DNA from 4 places in the Glaciecola sp. SC05 genome. Region 2 is predicted to be linked to each of the others. Evidence: predicted binding sites of a transcription regulator. Region 2 holds the regulator's gene; each other region holds the start of a gene.

Region 1 (4,904 bases), on a different contig from region 2:
ATAGGATTTAAGCACTTTTCACACTTGTTGATAAACAGTTCAACATGGTAGGCAAAGGCGACTTTGCCATTGGTGGCCCCTCTCCGGGGCCACTTTTTTAATGTGTGCTAGGATTTAAAAGAGTTTAGCAAGCGCACTAGGTCGTCAACACAACCTTTCCTTTTACCTGACGACTTGTCACTCTATCAATAGCGTCTACTGTATTTTGTAAGGCATAAGCTTGGTCCACATGTACCTTCACTTTGCCCTGGGTATACCAAGTAATTAACTCTTGCATATTAGCCACGAAATCTTTCGGTTGATGCGCCATAAACGAACCCCAAAATACGCCAACTACCGAATAGCCTTTGACCAGCGCTAAGTTGATAGGGAATTTGGGGATTTCGCCACCCGCAAAACCAATCACCAACAAACGACCCGCCCAGGCCATCAGGCGAGAGCATGTGTGGAAAGTATCTCCACCAACACACTCATAGACTACATCAACACCTTTGTTGTCGGTTGCGGCTTTCACCGCTTCTTTGAAGTCTTGCTTAGTATAGTTAATGGTGATGTCCGCACCATTTTGTTTTGCAATTTCGCACTTTTCATCAGTCGAACAGGCAGCAATGACGATTGCTCCCATTTGCTTACCAATTTGTACGGCCGCTAAGCCCGTACCACCGGCAGCCCCTGTTACCAATAGGGTCTCGCCCGCTTGGATTTGCGCTCTTTGTTTTAATGCATGGTGGGCGGTAGCATGTGCGGTAACCAATCCCGCCGCTTCCTCTAAGGGAATGCTATCGGGGATCGGCATCACTTGCGCTGCTGGAATAGCGACTTTTTCAGCATAACCGCCTAAACGACAAATACCTAAGACCCGCATACCTACTTTGAGATGCTTTACATCCGCACCCACTGCACTGACCGTCCCGGCAACTTCAGTGCCCGGAATAAACGGTAAGTCAGGTTTAAATTGATAGAGACCTTGCACTAACAAACTGTCGGGAAAATTCACGCCGGCGGCTGCCACATCAATAAGCACTTCAGAAGCACTTATTACAGGGTCAGCGACCTCTTCATATTTTAAGTCTGCAACTTGTGCAAACTCATGACAAACAATTGCTTTCATTTACGAATCCTTTATCAATGTTCTATTGCGCTTTTTTTGCTTGGATAAGATTACGGCCTAGCTGCATCATGTGCACTTGATCTGGACCATCGGCTAATCTGATCGTACGGGCGTATGCATACGTTGCAGACAATATCGAGTCTTGCGATGTACCCTCCGCGCCATGCAGCTGAATTGCTTCATCAATGACGTCACAAGCCATTTTAGGCGCAACAATTTTGATTGCAGCGATGATGTTTTTAGCGACTTTATTGCCGTATCTATCCATCTGGTCAGCTGCTTTCAATGTGAGCAAGCGCGCCTGCTCTATTTTGCAGTACATCTGCGCGATGCTTTCTCTGACGCTTTGCTGTTTAGATAAGGGCTGACCAAAGGCAATGCGTTGCTCAACACGCACACACGCTAAATCTAGTGCTCTTTGTGCACAGCCAATTAGGCGCATACAATGATGTATACGACCCGGACCAAGGCGTCCTTGGGCGATTTCAAACCCACGACCTTCGCCTAAAATTAAATTCTCTGCGGGTACACGCACGTTTTCAAACAATACTTCCGCATGTCCGATTGGCTCGTCTAAATAGCCCATCGCCGACATCGGTCTAACTACCGTGACACCTTTAGTATCCAAAGGAACAAGAATTTGTGACTGTTGCTCATGGCGAGCGGCCGAGGTATCTGTTTTGCCCATCACGATCAGTATTTTACAGTTCTCATTCATCGCGCCGCTGGTATACCATTTGCGACCGTTGATCACATATTCATCACCGTCTTTGCTGATCGATGTTTCAATATTGGTCGCATCAGATGAAGCGACTTCAGGCTCTGTCATCGCAAAACCTGAACGAATCTCTCCGGCTAGTAATGGCATTAACCACTGTTGCTTTTGTGCCTCACTACCATATTTTGCGAGCACTTCCATATTGCCCGTGTCAGGCGCGCTGCAGTTAAATATTTCACCGCTGAACATGACTTTGCCCATCTCTTCACATAAAGGCGCGTATTCAAGGTTGCTTAAACCGGCTCCTAAGGGGAGGTATTCACTGGGCAAAAACAAGTTCCATAAACCGGCCGCTTGCGCTTTGGCTTTTAGGTCTGCCATTAATTCTGGCGTGCGCCACATATTCGGGTTATGGGCTACCATGTCATGATATTGCTGCTCAACTGGATATACATTTTCATCCATAAAAGTGTTTAGGCGCTCAAGCAGGCCTAGGGTTTTTTCGCTGTAATCAAAATTCATGGGAATTGACCTTATATTAACTATACGTAATCAGATGCTGTCGCTCTGGGTGATCTAAATGGGGTACATTATTAAAACTGCTTAGCTGTGCACTGTTTTTATTAAAGAACACATGATGCACACTGGTATTCTTGATTTGTAAATTGAAGTCGATGGCTTTTTGAATTTGCAGACCTAGCATCTGCATAAAGCACACGGCGATTGCACCACCGGAGCTGACTACCAACACTTTTTTGTCGGATGATTTAAAAACGGCCTGAGCGGCATTGTGAACGCGGGTCTCAAAACCTTGCCAATCTTCATCGAGATCAGGCAGTTTTTCTTCAGACCATGCAAGCATGGCTAACTTGAGTACTCGATACCAATCACTGCGCGGAGCACCTTTTGCTGGCTGCTGTTCTGGATGAACCGATAAATAGGCGCTAACCACGGCATTAAAATCAAATTCATTCCACCCCGTGTCAATCTCTGCGCTGTCAAGAGAGCCGACAATACCTTGAGCCGTTTCTCTGTGACGCACCATGTCGCCGGTAATGGTTCGGTCAAAGACAATGCCGCGTGACGCAAAGTAATCGCCCAGGTGCTGGCTCTGCTGATGACCCAGCTCACTTAACTTGTCGTAATTTGCGCTGCCAAAAGACGCTTGCCCGTGCCTGACTAAAAAGAGTTCTGCCATATTGTACTATTTCGACTTATTGTTAAATTCAGGTTAATGGTTTTTAGTCACTAAGTGTAATTGATTGTGTTGATAATGAAGCATTCATCTTAAAAATACGAAAAGCTTAATCGAGATCAAAGTTATCTATTGGCGCATTCCATAGAATGCTTGCACATATTAAAGCTCAGAGTGTATAGCGTGCCAGATTCAATTAATCATTACTTTGACCAAAAGGTCATGCAAAAATACAATACTGCGGGACCAAGATATACCTCCTATCCTACTGCAATCGCATTTGAACCCCTAGAAAACTGCAGTCTTCTCAGCAATGCTCTATCGACACTTTCACGCACCACAGATGCCAATAAACTATCTCTTTACATGCACATTCCTTTTTGCCATTCGCTTTGCTATTACTGTGGCTGCAATAAAATTGTTACTCGTCACGCTCACAAAGCCGATATTTATTTAGATTATTTGATTAAAGAAATACAGCAACAAGCAAAACTAGCAAGCGGCTGCAGCGTTGACAGCCTTCATTTGGGCGGCGGCACGCCAAGTTTTTTGAATAAACAACAGTTAAGCAGACTGCTGCAAGCCACAAAAGATGTCTTTCATTTTAACGACAGTGTAGAAATGAGCATTGAGGTCGACCCAAGAGAAATTAAGCTAGATTACGCCGATGAATTAGCATCCTTAGGCTTTAGCCGCTTAAGCATTGGTGTTCAAGATATTGACAATAAAGTACAGCAGAGCATTAATCGTGTGCAAAGCACACAGTTTATTAGAGATTTAATTAGCCGCGCCCGAGCGGCAGGCTTTGCGTCAATTAATCTTGATTTGATTTACGGCTTGCCGCATCAAACTGAAGCCAGTTTTCAGAACACATTAGATGAAATGCAGTTAATGTCGCCCGACCGCATATCCTTATTTAGCTATGCGCACATGCCACAGTTATTCGCCGCACAACGTAAAATTAAAGATGACTACTTACCAAATGCTGAGGCTAAATTTGGCTTATTTAGACAGGCGATTAGCCAGCTAACGGAGCAAGGTTATGAGTTTATCGGTATGGACCATTTTGCCAAGCCTGAAGACGAACTGAGCAAGGCAAAAAATGCGCAACGTTTATTTAGAAACTTTCAAGGCTATACCACAAGCCAAGCAAATTGCACCTTAGGTCTTGGGGTATCTGCGATTAGCTGTATCAAAAACGTATATGTACAAAATCATAAAGATTTAAAAGACTACTACCGCGCGATCGATGCCGGCCAAAGCCCGAAAGTAAAAGGCATCGCACTCACCGCAGATGACGAAATACGCCGTGCATTGATCCACGGTTTAATGTGTAACTTTGGCATAAATAAAGACGCATTCGCCCATCAATATAACATCGACTTTGATGATTACTTTGCTAGCAGTCTTGCAAATCTGAAGCCTTTTATTGATGACAAGTTGGTCACCCACAGCGACACTGACATTCAAATTCATGCGAGAGGCCGACTGATCGTGCGCAACATATGCATGAGTTTCGATCAATATCTCGATAAGCCACTGCATCAGACTCGATATTCCAGGGTGATCTAAGGCTTTACAGAGCCGTTCGCTTAGGCCTGCTACACAGTGCTGTAAATATCTTTGCGCTAACGATTAGCATTTTATTTGAGCGGTTCTGCTGGAAAATTAAAAAAAAACGATTAACATGCTTCCAGCCATTTTTTAATTTTCAAGGAACGAATCCATATGCTTTACCGCCTATTTATTGCTGTATTAATGAGTTTTGCATTAGCGCTAAGTGCCAATGCTGTTGATTTTGTCAATCTAAAAGATTTTCCAGAGTGGTTTCAAGAGTCTATTGCTCGAGAAGTTAAGCTGGATAAAACTTCACAACTTAA
Region 2 (4,904 bases):
TCGTGCGCGCCATCGAGCCTCAGAAATATCGTCAAATATGTTAAAACTAATTCCGGTAACAGCCGCGCGCTGGGAAAACTCCGAATGGGTCACCGTATTAGCAAAACAACTAGCTACCGGCGATAAAGTGTTGGTCAAGGCCGGCGAATCTATCCCGATTGATGGGATCGTATTAGAGGGCAGTTCAACTGCCGACGAGTCTATGCTGACTGGCGAATTTGAGCCAGTACGTAAGCGCGCAAACGATAAAGTGTTTGCCGGCTCTGTGAATCAACAGGGCAGTATTACTATTGAGGTCACAAGCAGTCTCAAATACGCGATGATGAATCAAATACTGCGTTTACAAGAAGCGGCCATGGGCAGTAAGCCCAAAATTGCCCTTATCGCCGATAAACTGTCTCGATATTTTGTTAGTGTAGTGCTGCTAGTAAGCGCCCTAACCTATTGGTATTGGTGGTCACAAAACGACCCGCATGCATTTTGGATTACGATTTCAGTATTGATTGCGACTTGTCCATGTGCCTTAGGATTAGCCACCCCATCTGCTTTGACCTGTGCAATGGCAAAACTTAATAAATTAGGAATATTGCTAAAACGCTCCGACGCGCTAGAACAAGTCACGCATGCCACCGATATTGTGTTTGATAAAACAGGCACCCTTACACAAGGCGCATTTTCTATTAGCCAACAGTGGCTCTCCACTTCGCCTAAGCGCATCAATCCGCCGCTAGGTGGCGAAGGTAAGTCTAACAATCCCCCTCATAATTACTTATTGGCTTTAGCCAGTTTTTTAGAAACTCGCTCGGAGCATCCAATAGCTAAAGCATTTACCGAACCCTTTGCTGAGTTTGGTTTCAATATCGAGCAGTATCAGATAGAAATTGGCAAAGGAATATCGGCTACAGTCAACGCTCATCAATGTTATATAGGGTCTAAAAAGTTTGTACTGAGCCAAACTGGTCAACAAGATACGTCTGAATGGGAGGGCGCGAATGTGTTGCTGGCTATCGAGCATCAAGTTGTTGCGGCCTTTTGGCTTACTGACACAATAAAAGACGACGTGAAACAAGTATTAGCTAACATTAAACAGTTCAATTTGAGTATTCTAAGTGGTGATGCACAGGTGAATGTCAGTCATATTGCAGAGCAGCTCAATATTCCCAATGCCATTGGCGCCTGTCCACCCGAAGCGAAACTCGCCTATATTAAACAGCAACAGGCACTAGGTAAGTCGATGATAATGCTTGGTGACGGCATTAATGATGCACCTGTATTGGCCGCCGCTGACGTATCTATTGCGGTAGGCAATGCATCTGATTTAGCCAAGAATGCCGCCGATATTGTCTTGCTCAATACCAAGTTAACCGCGCTTAATGACGTGCTGACGATGGCAGCGCGGACTAAACGAAAAATCAAACAGAACATTGCGTGGGCGCTCGGCTATAACATATCAGTGTTACCATTTGCCGTTATGGGCGTATTAACTCCTTGGCAGGCAGCTTTAGGGATGTCCTTAAGTTCAATAATAGTGGTATATAATTCCACTCGTTTAATGCGATAATACTGCGATGAGTATCATATTTGTTTTAATCCCACTGGCCATCATTATTGTATCTATTGCAATTGGAGTGTTTTTTTGGGCGGTAAAATCCAATCAATTTGACGATCTAGAACGTCAGGGCTACAGCATCTTATTTGATGACGACATTAAAAAATCTGATGTTGATGTGGCTGTAAAAGCAGAGCCAGAGCAAGGCCAAGCCTCCAGCGGAGCAGACATAGCAGCAAAACCCCAAAAACAGAATACCCTCAAGTCTACTGAGTCAAATGACTGAAATTGGCCTGCTATCAGCATTTTTGATGGGCTTAGCTGGCGGTGTTCATTGCATCGGCATGTGCGGAGGCATAGCAAGCGCATTTACGTTTGCAATCCCTAAACAAGCATCACCGAGTTTCTATATTGTTGCCTACAATGTCGGCCGGATTTTGTCCTATAGCGTGGCTGGCGCATTCACAGGTTATCTAGGGGCTATCGCCAGTAGCAGTATGACTACGACTTTACCTATTCTAACCTTGGTCAGTGCGTCGTTTTTGATTCTTCTAGCTCTTTATATTAGTAACTGGTGGAAAGGTTTGTCGTATTTTGAGCGGATCGGCGGTCATCTGTGGCGTAAAATACAGCCACTGTCAAAAAAGCTGTTACCTTTTAAACATCCGGGCTATGCCCTCGCTTACGGCATGGTTTGGGGCTGGCTTCCCTGTGGGCTAGTTTACACCGCATTAACTTGGTCATTAGCTTCGGGAAGCGCATTAAACGGTGCGTTGTTTATGCTGCTATTTGGACTAGGCACCTTTCCAGCGCTGATTGCTACAAGCCTGGGAGCCAGCTTTTTAGTGCCATTACTGCAACATAAGTTAACGAGAAATATTATAGCCATTAGTCTAATTCTTTTCGCATTTGTTTTGATTTTGCCAATAATTCAAGGTATAACATGATCTAAATATTTATAAGGAGTGTAGCGATGGGCAATAGTGCCGAGCTCTCCATCCACTGCCAAAGTTGCAGTTTTAGCCACCTTTGTTTACCGGTAAGTCTAAGCAAGACTGAATTAGAAAGCCTTGACGATATTATCGAACGTAAGCGCCCTCTTCATAAGCACGACAAACTTGTCAAAGCTGGTCAGGTCTTTCATTCCCTATATGCAGTGCGTTCTGGCTCATTTAAGTCATACATTAGTGATAAAGACGGCGTTGAACAAATTACGGGCTTTCATTTTCCCGGCGACATTATCGGTTTTGATGCTTTAAAAGACAATATGCATCAAAGCTACTCCCAAGCTCTTGAAACGGCGATGGTGTGTGAATTGCCCTACGACACATTAGACGCAGTATCTGAGCGTTACCCTGCATTACGTAAACAAATCATGCGTTTCATGAGTGCTGAAATCAAACACGACCATGATCTGATGATGCTGTTAAGTAAACGCAGCGCTGAAGAGCGCTTGTTGCATTTCATTAACGATTTATCGAAACGCTTTGACGAACGCGGTTACTCAGCCAAACAGTTTAATCTATCGATGACCCGTAACGAAATTGGCAATTATTTGGGTTTAACCGTCGAAACTATAAGTCGCTTGCTCACCCGCTTTCAAAAAGAGGGTTTAATTAAAGTAGATGGCAAACTCATTAGCATAGTGGATTTTGATGGTGTCAGGCAGCGTATGCCTGAAAGTGAAATGTCTTTTTCGGCATCTAATTAACTTTTTAACCCTTCATTGATCTAACACAAGGTGGCGGCATGCAGATGCTGACCACCTTTTTTATTGTGTTTTATACTAAGATCAACAAACCCTAGAGCTATAACCATCAGTGGAGAGCACATATGTTTAACTGTTCACGAATTTTAGTGGTATTTGACCCCTATCATGATGTTCAACCGGCTTTTGACAGAGCCTGTTTCCTAGCCAATAAACTGCATGCAAATATTCTGTTAGTCAGCTGTATTTATGATGAAACCTACGATATGACGAACTTTCTGAGCACTGACCAACGCGTGGATATGAAGGCCGCATTGATGAATGGTCAAGTTAAGGCCATGAATCAGTATATAAACAAATGTGGGGCGGTGAATGTAGAGATTAAATCAGTTTGGCATAAATCGCTATATCGCGGGATCATTGATACCGCAACTCACGAACACTGTGATTTAATTGTAAAAAGTTGCAAAGAACACAATAAAATCGCTCAAAAAATATTTACTCCGAATGATTGGCATCTGCTGCGCTTCAGCCCCATGAATGTATTGATGGTTAAAAACCACGACTGGCCTGAAAACGGCAACATAGTGGCTGCTATCAGCATAGATACAAATGACAAAGTGCATAATCTATTAAGTGAGCGAGTCACTCAGATCAGCGCAGATTTATCACAACTGGTAAAGGGTAGCTTACATTTAGCCAACACTTTTGCCGGCGCACCTATGCATGTTGCGATAGAGGTACCAAGTTTTAACGCTCAGGCATACAACCTTGATATCCAAGCAAAACATGAGAAAGAAGTGAAGGCAATTGCCAAACTGCACAAATTACCAGATCAAAATATACATGTTAGCGAAGGCTTACCTGAAGATGTTGTGCCCGGCCTTTGTGATAAGCTCGATGCAGAGTTACTAGTTTTGGGTTCAGTTGGCCGCAGAGGAATTTCAGCAGCCCTGTTAGGCAATACTGCGGAACATATTATAGATAGAGTCAACTGTGACACGCTAGTGATAAAGCCGCAGGTTCAATGAATTGGATATTTGACCACGCTGACTAGCTTTCTATCGATTTGCGCGCAATATTCACGCATGCAGTAGATGAAAAAACGCCGCAAATTTCGTATACTTGCGGCGTTTTCATTTTACTCAATGTTTTTAATACGGATAAAGCACAGACTATGTCAGTTAAGCCAAAAGCTACATACAATTTTAATAAACTGCAAAAGCGGCTTCGTCGTGAAGTGGGCAAAGCCATCGCCGATTTCAATATGATTGAAGACGGTGACCGCATCATGGTTTGCTTGTCAGGCGGCAAAGACAGTTACACTATGCTCGACATACTGCTTTATCTGCAGCGTATTGCTCCCATTCAGTTTTCGATTATTGCGGTCAATTTAGACCAAAAGCAACCGGGCTTCCCGGAGCACATTTTGCCTAATTATTTAAGTGAACTAGGCGTAGATTTTGAAATAGTGGAAGAGGACACCTACTCCATCGTATTAGACAAAGTCCCTGAAGGCAAAACAACCTGCTCACTTTGCTCGCGGCTGCGCAGAGGCATTTTATATAAGACCTCTAAAACTCTTGGAGCCACCAAAATTGCTTTGGGCCATCACCGTGATGATATGATTGAAACCTTATTTTTAAA
Region 3 (4,904 bases), on a different contig from region 2:
TGGTGCACAAGGACCTTGCAACTTTGTTCCCCATCTAAAGCGTGTCGATATTGCTGCCAAATCAGATGCTAATGATTCAAGTCAATTTCAGCAGCAGCTTTGTAGCTCCCGCTCATGAGTACATCCACAATCGGCAGTGCTAACCTAACTCACGTGGATGAGCATGGCGCGGCTAATATGGTGGATGTTTCAGGCAAACAAGAGACAAGAAGAGAGGCAACAGCAATCGGCGCTATCTCGATGAGCGCTGAGACACTGTTAAAAGTGCAGCAGAACAAAATGGCAAAGGGAGATGTGTTAAGCACCGCTAGGATAGCCGGCATACAGGCGAGTAAGAATTGTGCCAACTTAATTCCACTGTGCCATCCATTGATGTTGAGTAAAGTTAGTATCGATTTTGAAATGGATGAACAACATAATGAAATTCGCGTGTTATGTCATTGCAAATTAGATGGGGTAACAGGCGTTGAAATGGAAGCGTTAACGGGGGTGTCGGTTGCGCTATTGACTCTATTTGATATGTGTAAGGCGGCAGATCCAAGCATGATCATCTATGCTATAAGAGTGTTAGAAAAATCAGGCGGTAAGTCTGGCGTCTGGAGGCGAGAAAATGATCCAAATTAAATTTTTTGCAAGTCTACGAGAACGTCTTGGTGTAGCGTCTCTGAATTTTGAGTACTCAGGTCAAAGGACTGTCAGTGACCTGCTTCGTGAATTATTAGAAAAAAGCGAGCAGTGGAGCGTATTAAAAGAAAATGATGTGCTCATAGCAGTAAATCAAACGCTTTGTGGTGCAGATGCGCGCATAAATGACGGGGATGAAATTGCGTTTTTCCCTCCGGTAACGGGTGGATAATTATGATACGCGTCCAGCAAGAGGATTTTGAGCACTGTGTTGAGTATCAAGCACTTCGGGATAATGCGGACAGTGATGGCGCTATCGTAACGTTCACCGGTTTGGTGAGAGAGTTCAATCCTCAAGGTGCGGTATCGAGTGTTGTCATTGAACATTACCCTGGTATGACCGAAAAGTCGCTGATGAAAATCTGCTCAGCTGCAAGAAAGCGCTGGGAGCTCGGTCATATTCGCTTGATTCATCGAGTGGGGCAGCTTGAGGCAACCGAACAAATTGTGTTTGTTGGTGTGACCTCAAAACATAGAAAGAATGCGTTTGAAGCGACAGAATTTATTATGGATTACCTAAAAACCAATGCGCCTTTATGGAAGCAGGAAGGCACATCAACAGGTCTGAAATGGGTGGAAACTAAATCCAGTGATCATCAAGCGATAAAGCGTTGGTTTGAGCCCCATTCATCATTATAAAACCTGTTTTCTATCGTCGTATTTTTTGTTGTATGTCCTTATCGCATAAGCGATGACATTAGCACTTGCCTCTAGCGCGCTCTGCGTCCCTTTATTGTTTTAAAATCCCTAAGTCATTGGCGTCTCGGCTTTGTGGGAAAACCCACCATTTAATCGCATTTTAAGAGGTGAAACTTTGATCCAGATCATACTACATGTTGTGTTTGAGGAGTATAAAAACACTACATATAGTGTTTTGGAGTGTTAATGTTTAACTCTTTCGAGCCCCAGGTTTTATTTCAAGAAGTCCCAGATCATATTAGCTTGTGCTTTACCATTACTGGTTGCCCTTTACGTTGTAAAGGCTGTCATAGCAAAGATACTTGGCCAAGCACTGCAGGTACCCATCTGAGTGATGAACGCTTTAACCGTTACCTAACTCAGTACTCTCAATATGTGAGCTGTGTGCTGTTTTTTGGCGGAGAATGGTGCTTAGAAGCACTATGTTCAAAACTAAAAAAAGCACGTGAAAGCGGCATGAGTACCTGTTTATATACGGGTCTTAACGACGTACCCGACACACTTAAAAGTTTACTTACTTATATAAAAACAGGTCCATATATTCGCACGCTAGGTGGACTTGAAAACCCCAACACTAATCAGCGCTTTATAGAGCTTGCAAATGGGCAAGTACTAAACATTAAATTTCAGGAGTCTTCACTCAATGCTACCACTTAATCAAGAACACATTAATCATAAGCTAGATTTCATTGCTAACTATCTAGGAGCCGACAATGCCGCCGATGGCGCGACTTTAGACGCAAACGCTAACGTAACGAGTAAAAATATTGCTACTTTAGAAGCTGAGCTTATGAAAGACTTCTTTATTCAAGTTAATCGTGCGTCGGTCAAACAAAAAATACAAACGCTTTTTGGCGCCCCGTTGGCCAAAGAATATGAGCGACAAATTCGTCAACATGAAATATATGTGCATGACGAAACGAGCTTAAAACCCTATTGTGCATCTATTACCATGTATCCGTTCTTGTTAGATGGCTTAACCAAACTTGGCGGCGAATCGAAAGCCCCACAGCATCTGTCATCATTTTGTGGCAGCTTTGTGAACTTAGTTTTTGCCATTAGTGCACAATTTGCTGGCGCCATTGCGACAGTAGAGTTTTTAATGTACTTCGATTATTTTGCGCGCAAAGATCTTGGCAGCGAGTATCTGACCACGCATAAAAAAGAAATAGAAAATCATCTACAACATGTGGTCTATGCGATTAACCAGCCCGCAGCCGCCAGAGGTTACCAAAGCGTATTTTGGAATATATCCTTATACGACAAGTATTACTTTGACGCCATGTTTGGAGGTTTTGTGTTTCCTGATATGACCGCTCCTAAGTGGCAAAGTATCGAAAAACTTCAAGGCTTTTTTGTTGACTGGTTTACCCAAGAAAGGAGCAAAGCTATTTTGACATTTCCAGTCGTTACCGCTGCGATGCTGACGGAAAATGGAGCAGTTAAAGATGCAGGCTTTGCGCAAATGTGCGCTCGCTCAATGAGTCAAGGCGCGTCATTTTTTGTGTATCAATCTGACAGCCCAGACTCTCTGGCATCATGTTGTCGCTTGCGTAATGAAATTTCAGACAATACCTTTTCATACAGTTTAGGTGCCGGTGGCGTTTCTACAGGCTCGATTAATGTCATTACCATGAATATGAATCGACTTATTCAAAAAGGTATGGACATTAAAAAGACGGTTGAGAATATTCAAAAGTATCAAGTTGCTTATCGCGCGCTCGTTGAGGAGTATTTAACAGCAGGCGCGCTTTCTGTGTATAGCGCGGGTTTCATCGATTTAAAAAAACAGTATCTTACCATTGGCATAAATGGCATGGTCGAGGCCGCCGAATTTTTAGGCATTCGAGTCGATAATAATAGCGACTATAAGCACTTTGTTCAGCAACATTTAAGAACTATTTACGACGCCAATAAGCGCGCTAACAAAGAATATGGATATATGTTCAACACTGAGTTTGTGCCGGCGGAAAACCTTGGTGTAAAAAATGCCAAATGGGATCGAGAAGATGGATTTTGGGTCACGCGAGACTGTTATAACTCATATTTTTATGCCGTTGAAAATGCGGGTATTAATCATCTCGATAAATTTTTCATGCATGGGCATGAAATGACGCGCTATCTCGATGGTGGATCTGCGCTTCATGTCAATTTAGAAGAAACCTTAACAGAAAAAAACGCGCTGCGGATTTTAAACATCGCAGCTCAAGCGGGTTGTAACTACTTTTGCATTAACGTAAAAATTACAATATGCAATGAGTGCGAGCATATCGATAAACGTACTTTATCTGCTTGTAGCGCATGTAATTCAAAAGATATTGATTATGGCACGCGTGTAATTGGCTACTTAAAGCGAGTCTCTGCATTTAGTAAAGGTAGGCGAGATGAGCATGATATACGCCACTATCATCGACAAACTAAGGAGTATAGTGCATCACCTGACGAGGCACATGAGGTTTAGTAAGGTTAAATTGCGCTCGGCTTGGACCAAATAAATCCTAACACGGCCAATATGATGCTTATTACAAATCCTTTAACCCAATAGTTGTTAATCATATAAATCAGTGGGTAGGAGATCATGATAAGCATTAAAACGCTCGCAATGCATTTGGTCTTGAGCCGTATTACGTGATTAGTGTGCCAATCGCTTATCACTGGACCAAAATACGTATTGTTCATTAGCATCTGGTGAACCCGATCAGAGCTTTGTGAAAAAAAGTAGGCTGCTAACAATAAAAATGGCGTAGTGGGGACTAAGGGTAAAGCTACGCCGATAACAGCTAGCGCGAAAAATAACCAGCCTAAACATAAGAGGAACCCGCGCCGCATTAGGCTACTTGACGAGAGTGCTAAAAGGTAAAATGTTTACCGATTCACCCTCTGACACTGCGTCGCGCACATTTTCTAGCACCGCATAACAATTGCTATCGCTAAAACCAGAGAGTACTCCTGAACTTTGGGAAACACTAGGCGTGACGCAAAGCTCTCCCGAGTCGTCGGCATAGTAATATGCTCTTTGATAGTCTGTCCTGCCTGGGCGCTTTTTCATGGCACTTTTTGCCACAGCTTTCAGTGGCACTGCCACCGGGCTTGATTCTCCAGCCAAATAAGCAAGTGCGGGGGCGGCAATTTGATCAAAAGTAACAGCCGATGAAACCGGGTTGCCCGGTAAACCAAAAAAGATGCTGTCGCTTAAGCGGCCAAATGCTAAAGGCTTGCCCGGTTTTATTGCAAGCTTCCAAAAATCAATCTGGCCGTACTCTTCCAAGATTTCTCTTGTGTAGTCAGCCTCGCCAACAGAAACGCCGCCACTGGTTATGACGCAGTCAGCAAGGTTATTCGCCTTTTCAAAGGCTGCTTTAATATCGGCTTTACTGTCGGCGATGATGCCTAGGTCAATGACCGATGCCCCTAGACGTTCTAACATAGCAATGAGCATTGGACGGTTACTGTCAAAGATTCGATCTTCTCTAGCCGTTTCACCGGCGGCTAACAATTCGTCACCCGTAGAAAACACCGCT
Region 4 (4,904 bases), on a different contig from region 2:
GGCACATCTTTTAGCCCCGGCACTTCGCCGTCCCAGTCGTGGGTTAACACATAACTAGCCAATTTAGGGATTTTCACTTCAAAGTGATTGGTTTGGGCTTCTTTGTCGGGAATAGCAAACAATAGCAGCGGCACACCCGTAGAAGTCTCCCAATTACCTTCCATCGCTGCCACTTTCATGGGCTGATGCTGTAGTGTGTTTAAACCATGAAAGTCACCAATTACGGCTTGAGTCGGTGCTAACACCAATAAAAACCAAAGTGCGACCGAGAGTGCTTTTCGGTTTGCTTCGAGCTCACGCTTTTGAAGAATAAACCAGGCACTGACACCAGCAACTACAAGGGCAGCAGTTAAAAACGATGCCAATGCCATATGCGCAAAACGGTAACCAAATGACGGGGTAAACAAGGCTTCTGTCCACGAGCGCACATAATACATACCATCGATGAGCTCAAGGCCTTGAGGTGTTTGCATCAGTGAGTTAGCAGACAATATCCAGAACGATGAAATGAAAGTCCCCGTTGCAACCATGATTGCCGCAAACAAATGCACACCCTGAGGGACTTTGTCACGGCCAAATAGCAGCACACCTAAAAAGGCGGCTTCTAAGAAGAACGCGGTGATCACTTCATAGCTTAGCACCGGCCCTAAAAAATTTGCCGTTGCGTAAGAAAAGTTGCTCCAATTCGTACCAAATTGAAAGGACATGACAATGCCCGACACCACACCAATACCAAAGACCACTGCAAACACCTGAATCCAAAATTTAGACAGCTTCTGCCAAATTGGATTACCGGTTTTAAAATGTAGCGTTTCAAAACCAGCGATAGTGCTCGCCAAACCAATGGTAAAGACCGGAAAGATAGCGTGAAAACAGACCACAAACGCGAACTGAATTCGGGATAATATAAGCGGATCTAAGTCCATGTTTATACCTACTTTTAAAATGAATAATATTCGATGCGCATCCAAAACAGGCCAATGACGTCACTCATACATTGAGCAAAGAGCAAGCTTTGCAGCACGACACGTAGGTGATATTGCACAAATCGATCCATATGTAGCAGCGCAATTGAATGAAAAGACTCGGGGTTTATTTTTGATAAGTCATTTGCTGTGATAAAAAACAAAATGGCAATCACGAATTATCAGTAACTAACTGTTTTAAATTAAGTATTTGTTTTTTAAACATGAAAAAAACAAATGCTTGAACAGTATTTTTTATAGATTAAAGTGCCAGTACACTCTTCTTTTTAGACTAAAAGTTAGCAATTTATTGGCTCTAATTAATGGTTATTGTCATATGTGTCATTTAAATTCGCCATATATGTCAATTGTGTAGGGCCTAAAATGGCTTGCAGCCGAGCGATAGAATTTGCGTGAGACCTATAGCCTTCGTGTTGGGGCTACTGGTTCACTGGCAGGTGATTATATTGTTCGCAAGCACGGCGCTATTCTTATAATGCAGGCAGCATGGAATTTCTGGATACCCATACAAGTGATGTTATTTGGTAAAGCTGACTCACATAGAAAACAACTAAATTTTAACCGCTAGCACGTCCTGCTTTACGCCATGTAAAACTGCGTTTGCGGTAGAGCCTAAAAGCAGCTTCAAACCGCTTCGCCCGTGGGTGCCAATCACAATTACATCAGCATGAATTTTTTCAGCCTGTTTTTGAATTTCATCGGATGCATAGCCAAGCAATGAATAAGCACGCTCGGCAGGAATGCCATGATCTTTTGCTATCTGCTGTAACTTTTCGCGTGATTGCTTGTTAATATTATCCACGAAATCTGTTTCAAAAGCCGCGCCATAGGGCTCAAAATAGACATGCGGGAGGGTCGCATGAATCAATGAAACCTCAGCGTCTTTATTGGCTAACTGCAATCCTCTTTCCAATACCGGTTGATAAACCGCAAACACGTCTAATGCGATGAGTATTTTTTGATAAGCAAGCATATTTCACCCCTTTTTGTCGTTGTCTTTTGTTTTAACAATATCTATTAGATGTTAACTTGCTTATATACTACTAGGCTTTTAGCCAAGCTGATTTGATTTGAGTCAACAATGTTAATGCACAAAATATCAGCCGGCATACAATACAGGTGTTACCCAAAACCGAAACTTTAGCTCCTTAAAGGATGTTTTTACCAGCGCTATTAAGGCTTCGGTTTGCTGTATTTCATGTAAGACCTCAAAGCGATAAAGATCTTTATAACCCTCTACTTGCTCTTGAATATTAAAGTGGTTGTTTTTAGCGCTAAAGCCCTGAATTTTCGACAAACTAAAACCGCTCAGACTGGGCTGGGCGATTAAGGTATCAACCACCTTATCTTTAATGGCTTCTGGCACCATCAGTACCAGTAAATTATGTGTGTTACTTGTCATGTCGTTTTTCCAGCCAAATGTAGAATACAGGGATAAGGAATAAGGTGGTAAAGGTTGAAGTAAACAAGCCGCCAATTACCACAATCGCAAGGGGTTTTTGGATCTCCGCGCCGGGGCCAGTAGCTAAGGCCAGCGGCGCCAATCCAAACATGGCGGTAGTGGCGGTCATCAGCACCGGACGCAGGCGTTTTTTGCCTCCTAGCACCACACGCTCTATCACATTATTTAGTTCAAGTTTTAATTGCTCAAAGTAGCTCACCATTACCACGCCGTTTAGCACGGCGACACCCAGCAAGGCAATAAAGCCAACGGTGGCGGGCACTGATAAAAACTCGCCGCTCAGGTAAAGCGCAATCACCCCGCCCATGGCTGCAAAGGGAATATTCATCAAAATAAGACCGGCGGTTTTAAATGAGCCGAATGTGGTAAACAAAATCAGCAAAATAAGCAGCAAAGAAATAGGCACCACAATGAGTAAATTGGTTGAGGCTCTTTGCTGATTTTCAAACTCCCCGCCGTAGGTGATGGTATAGCCCAACGGCAGCGAGATGTTTTCAGATACCAATAGCCTAAGTTCATCTACAAAACCTACGATGTCGCGACCTTCTACGTTACTGGTCACTACAGCAAAGCGGTTGCCATTTTCCCGCTCAATCATAATAGGTCCACTCTTCATGCCAATATCTGCAATGTCGCTCAGGACCAATACGCTTGCATCAGGCATGAGCACATTGAGTTGCTGTAAATCTGCGATGCTTGCCGGCATTTCAGGATTCAAAACATTACGCCCTAAAACGATTGGCGTGATTTTTTTACCTTCAATAAACTGAGAAACCTGCACCGTCTCTAGCTGAGACTGTACAAATGTTGAAAGCTGTTCAATGTTCATTTGAAAACGCGCTGCGATGTTAGGATGCAAACGAATACTTAAATAATCTCCGCCCTCAGTAACCGCGGTATTCACATCTACCGCACCTTCTATCGACTTACCTAACTCACTAATTTCTTGGGCTAGGCTTGCTAAACTGTCGATATTATTTCCAAAGATTTTAATTGAGACATCACCGGTACTGCCGGTAAGCATTTCAGATACGCGCATTTGAATGGGCTGAGTAAAACCAAAATTAACACCAGTAAAGCCTTGCATTACCATTCTTATTTCGTCAATCAGAGCCTGTTTGTCTGCAAATCGCCAGGTGCTTTTAGGCTGCAGCTCCATGAAAATGTCGGTTTCATTTAGACTCATCGGATCTAAGCCTATTTCATCAGAGCCTACCCGAGAAACAATCTGTTTTATTTCAGGAATGTTTGCCAGCAAAGCATTTTCGATTTGAATATCCAATAAAGTTGAAGCCTGCAAAGTGATACTCGGAGACTTTTCGACCTGTACGATAATGTCGCCCTCGTTCAATACCGGCATAAAGGTCTTCCCCAAAAACAAAGACAACACCGCGCTTAAACCTAAGACACAGAGTGTGGCAACAATGACTACCTTAGGCGCGCTGACCACAGAACGAACTAAGGTTTCGTAGCGGTTTTGCAGCCACATCACAAATTTTGGCTCGCTGTTTCCTTCAGGGCTAAGTAAAAAAGATGCCACCGCGGGAATAAGCGTTAAGGATAAAACCAGCGAAGACAGCATGGCAAACACAATAGTTATAGCCACTGGCTTAAATAGCTTGCCCTCTAGGCCATCGAGAGTGAGCAGCGGCATAAACACGATGATCACGATAATGGTGCCCGATACCACCGGCACTGCCACATCTTTGCAGGCCCTAAAAATAAGATGCAGTTTAGGCATATTTGGGTTTTGCTTTAAACCGTTGACGGTATTTTCAACCACCACTACCGAAGCGTCTACCAGCATACCAATCGCAATAACCAAACCGCCCAAACTCATAAGATTGGCCGACATGTTAAATTGATGCATGAGTAAGAATGTACATACCGCCGAAAATGGCAATATGAGAGACACCGCAATCGCAGCGCGCAAGTTGCCTAAAAAGGCCGCTAAAATCACTATGACCAAGGCAATCGCCACAAATAATGCTTCTTGAATGGTGCCAATGGCGGTATCGATAAGGTTTTTACGATTATAGAATACGTTTATGTCCGTGCCGCTCGGCAAAGTGGCTTCAATCTCAGCGAGTTTTTCCAGCACTGATTCAACTACCATTGCGGTATTGGCGTTTTTCAATGAAATGACAATGGCTTGGGCCGTTTCTTCGCCGTTTCTGGTCACCGCGCCGTAGCGAGTCAAATGCCCTATTTCAACGCTGGCGACTTCGCTTAATCTAATCGCGGTGCCGTTGTGATGAGCAATCACCATATCTGCGAGCGCCTGCAAATTTTCCAATCGACCTTCGGTTCTGACCACTACAGCATCGTTGCCAACGTTCAGTCTACCGACACTGCCATTTTGGTTGTTCGCATCAATCACCGCCTGTAATTCAGCCATATTCATAGCAATTGCTGAGAGCTTTAGAGGATCAGGTGTTACTTGGAAGGTTTTGGCA

The links. Region 2 encodes FNR, which switches genes on or off when oxygen is low (the NO sensors DNR and NnrR bind a similar motif). Its sites were predicted from a motif close to TTGATCTAGATCAA; they were not measured.
Region 1: hemN (oxygen-independent coproporphyrinogen III oxidase) is a predicted target of FNR. The motif match lies at 3,134-3,147, and genes of this name have one in related genera.
Region 3: nrdG (anaerobic ribonucleoside-triphosphate reductase activating protein) is a predicted target of FNR. The motif match lies at 1,499-1,512, and genes of this name have one in related genera.
Region 4: AB9H30_RS06625 (universal stress protein) is a predicted target of FNR. The motif match lies at 2,052-2,065, and genes of this name have one in related genera.

The regions. Positions count from the first base shown of each region.
Region 1 covers NZ_JBGIYY010000009.1:20,752-25,655, reverse strand. The annotation lists gene AB9H30_RS09725 (DUF3718 domain-containing protein) at 1-11, shown strand, start outside; gene AB9H30_RS09720 (NADPH:quinone oxidoreductase family protein) at 137-1,111, opposite strand; gene AB9H30_RS09715 (acyl-CoA dehydrogenase family protein) at 1,134-2,351, opposite strand; gene AB9H30_RS09710 (histidine phosphatase family protein) at 2,368-3,027, opposite strand; gene hemN (oxygen-independent coproporphyrinogen III oxidase) at 3,208-4,596, shown strand; gene AB9H30_RS09700 (hypothetical protein) at 4,753-4,904, shown strand, end outside.
Region 2 covers NZ_JBGIYY010000002.1:190,811-195,714, reverse strand. The annotation lists gene AB9H30_RS02695 (heavy metal translocating P-type ATPase) at 1-1,561, shown strand, start outside; gene ccoS (cbb3-type cytochrome oxidase assembly protein CcoS) at 1,569-1,835, shown strand; gene AB9H30_RS02685 (sulfite exporter TauE/SafE family protein) at 1,828-2,496, shown strand; gene fnr (fumarate/nitrate reduction transcriptional regulator Fnr) at 2,523-3,260, shown strand; gene uspE (universal stress protein UspE) at 3,383-4,288, shown strand; gene ttcA (tRNA 2-thiocytidine(32) synthetase TtcA) at 4,435-4,904, shown strand, end outside.
Region 3 covers NZ_JBGIYY010000010.1:30,800-35,703, reverse strand. The annotation lists gene moaB (molybdenum cofactor biosynthesis protein B) at 1-118, shown strand, start outside; gene moaC (cyclic pyranopterin monophosphate synthase MoaC) at 115-624, shown strand; gene moaD (molybdopterin converting factor subunit 1) at 611-856, shown strand; gene moaE (molybdopterin synthase catalytic subunit MoaE) at 859-1,323, shown strand; gene nrdG (anaerobic ribonucleoside-triphosphate reductase activating protein) at 1,570-2,040, shown strand; gene nrdD (anaerobic ribonucleoside-triphosphate reductase) at 2,027-3,844, shown strand; gene AB9H30_RS10650 (YbaN family protein) at 3,850-4,212, opposite strand; gene glp (gephyrin-like molybdotransferase Glp) at 4,217-4,904, opposite strand, start outside.
Region 4 covers NZ_JBGIYY010000005.1:167,727-172,630, reverse strand. The annotation lists gene AB9H30_RS06630 (cytochrome ubiquinol oxidase subunit I) at 1-926, opposite strand, end outside; gene AB9H30_RS06625 (universal stress protein) at 1,537-1,959, opposite strand; gene AB9H30_RS06620 (DUF3240 family protein) at 2,086-2,388, opposite strand; gene AB9H30_RS06615 (efflux RND transporter permease subunit) at 2,378-4,904, opposite strand, start outside.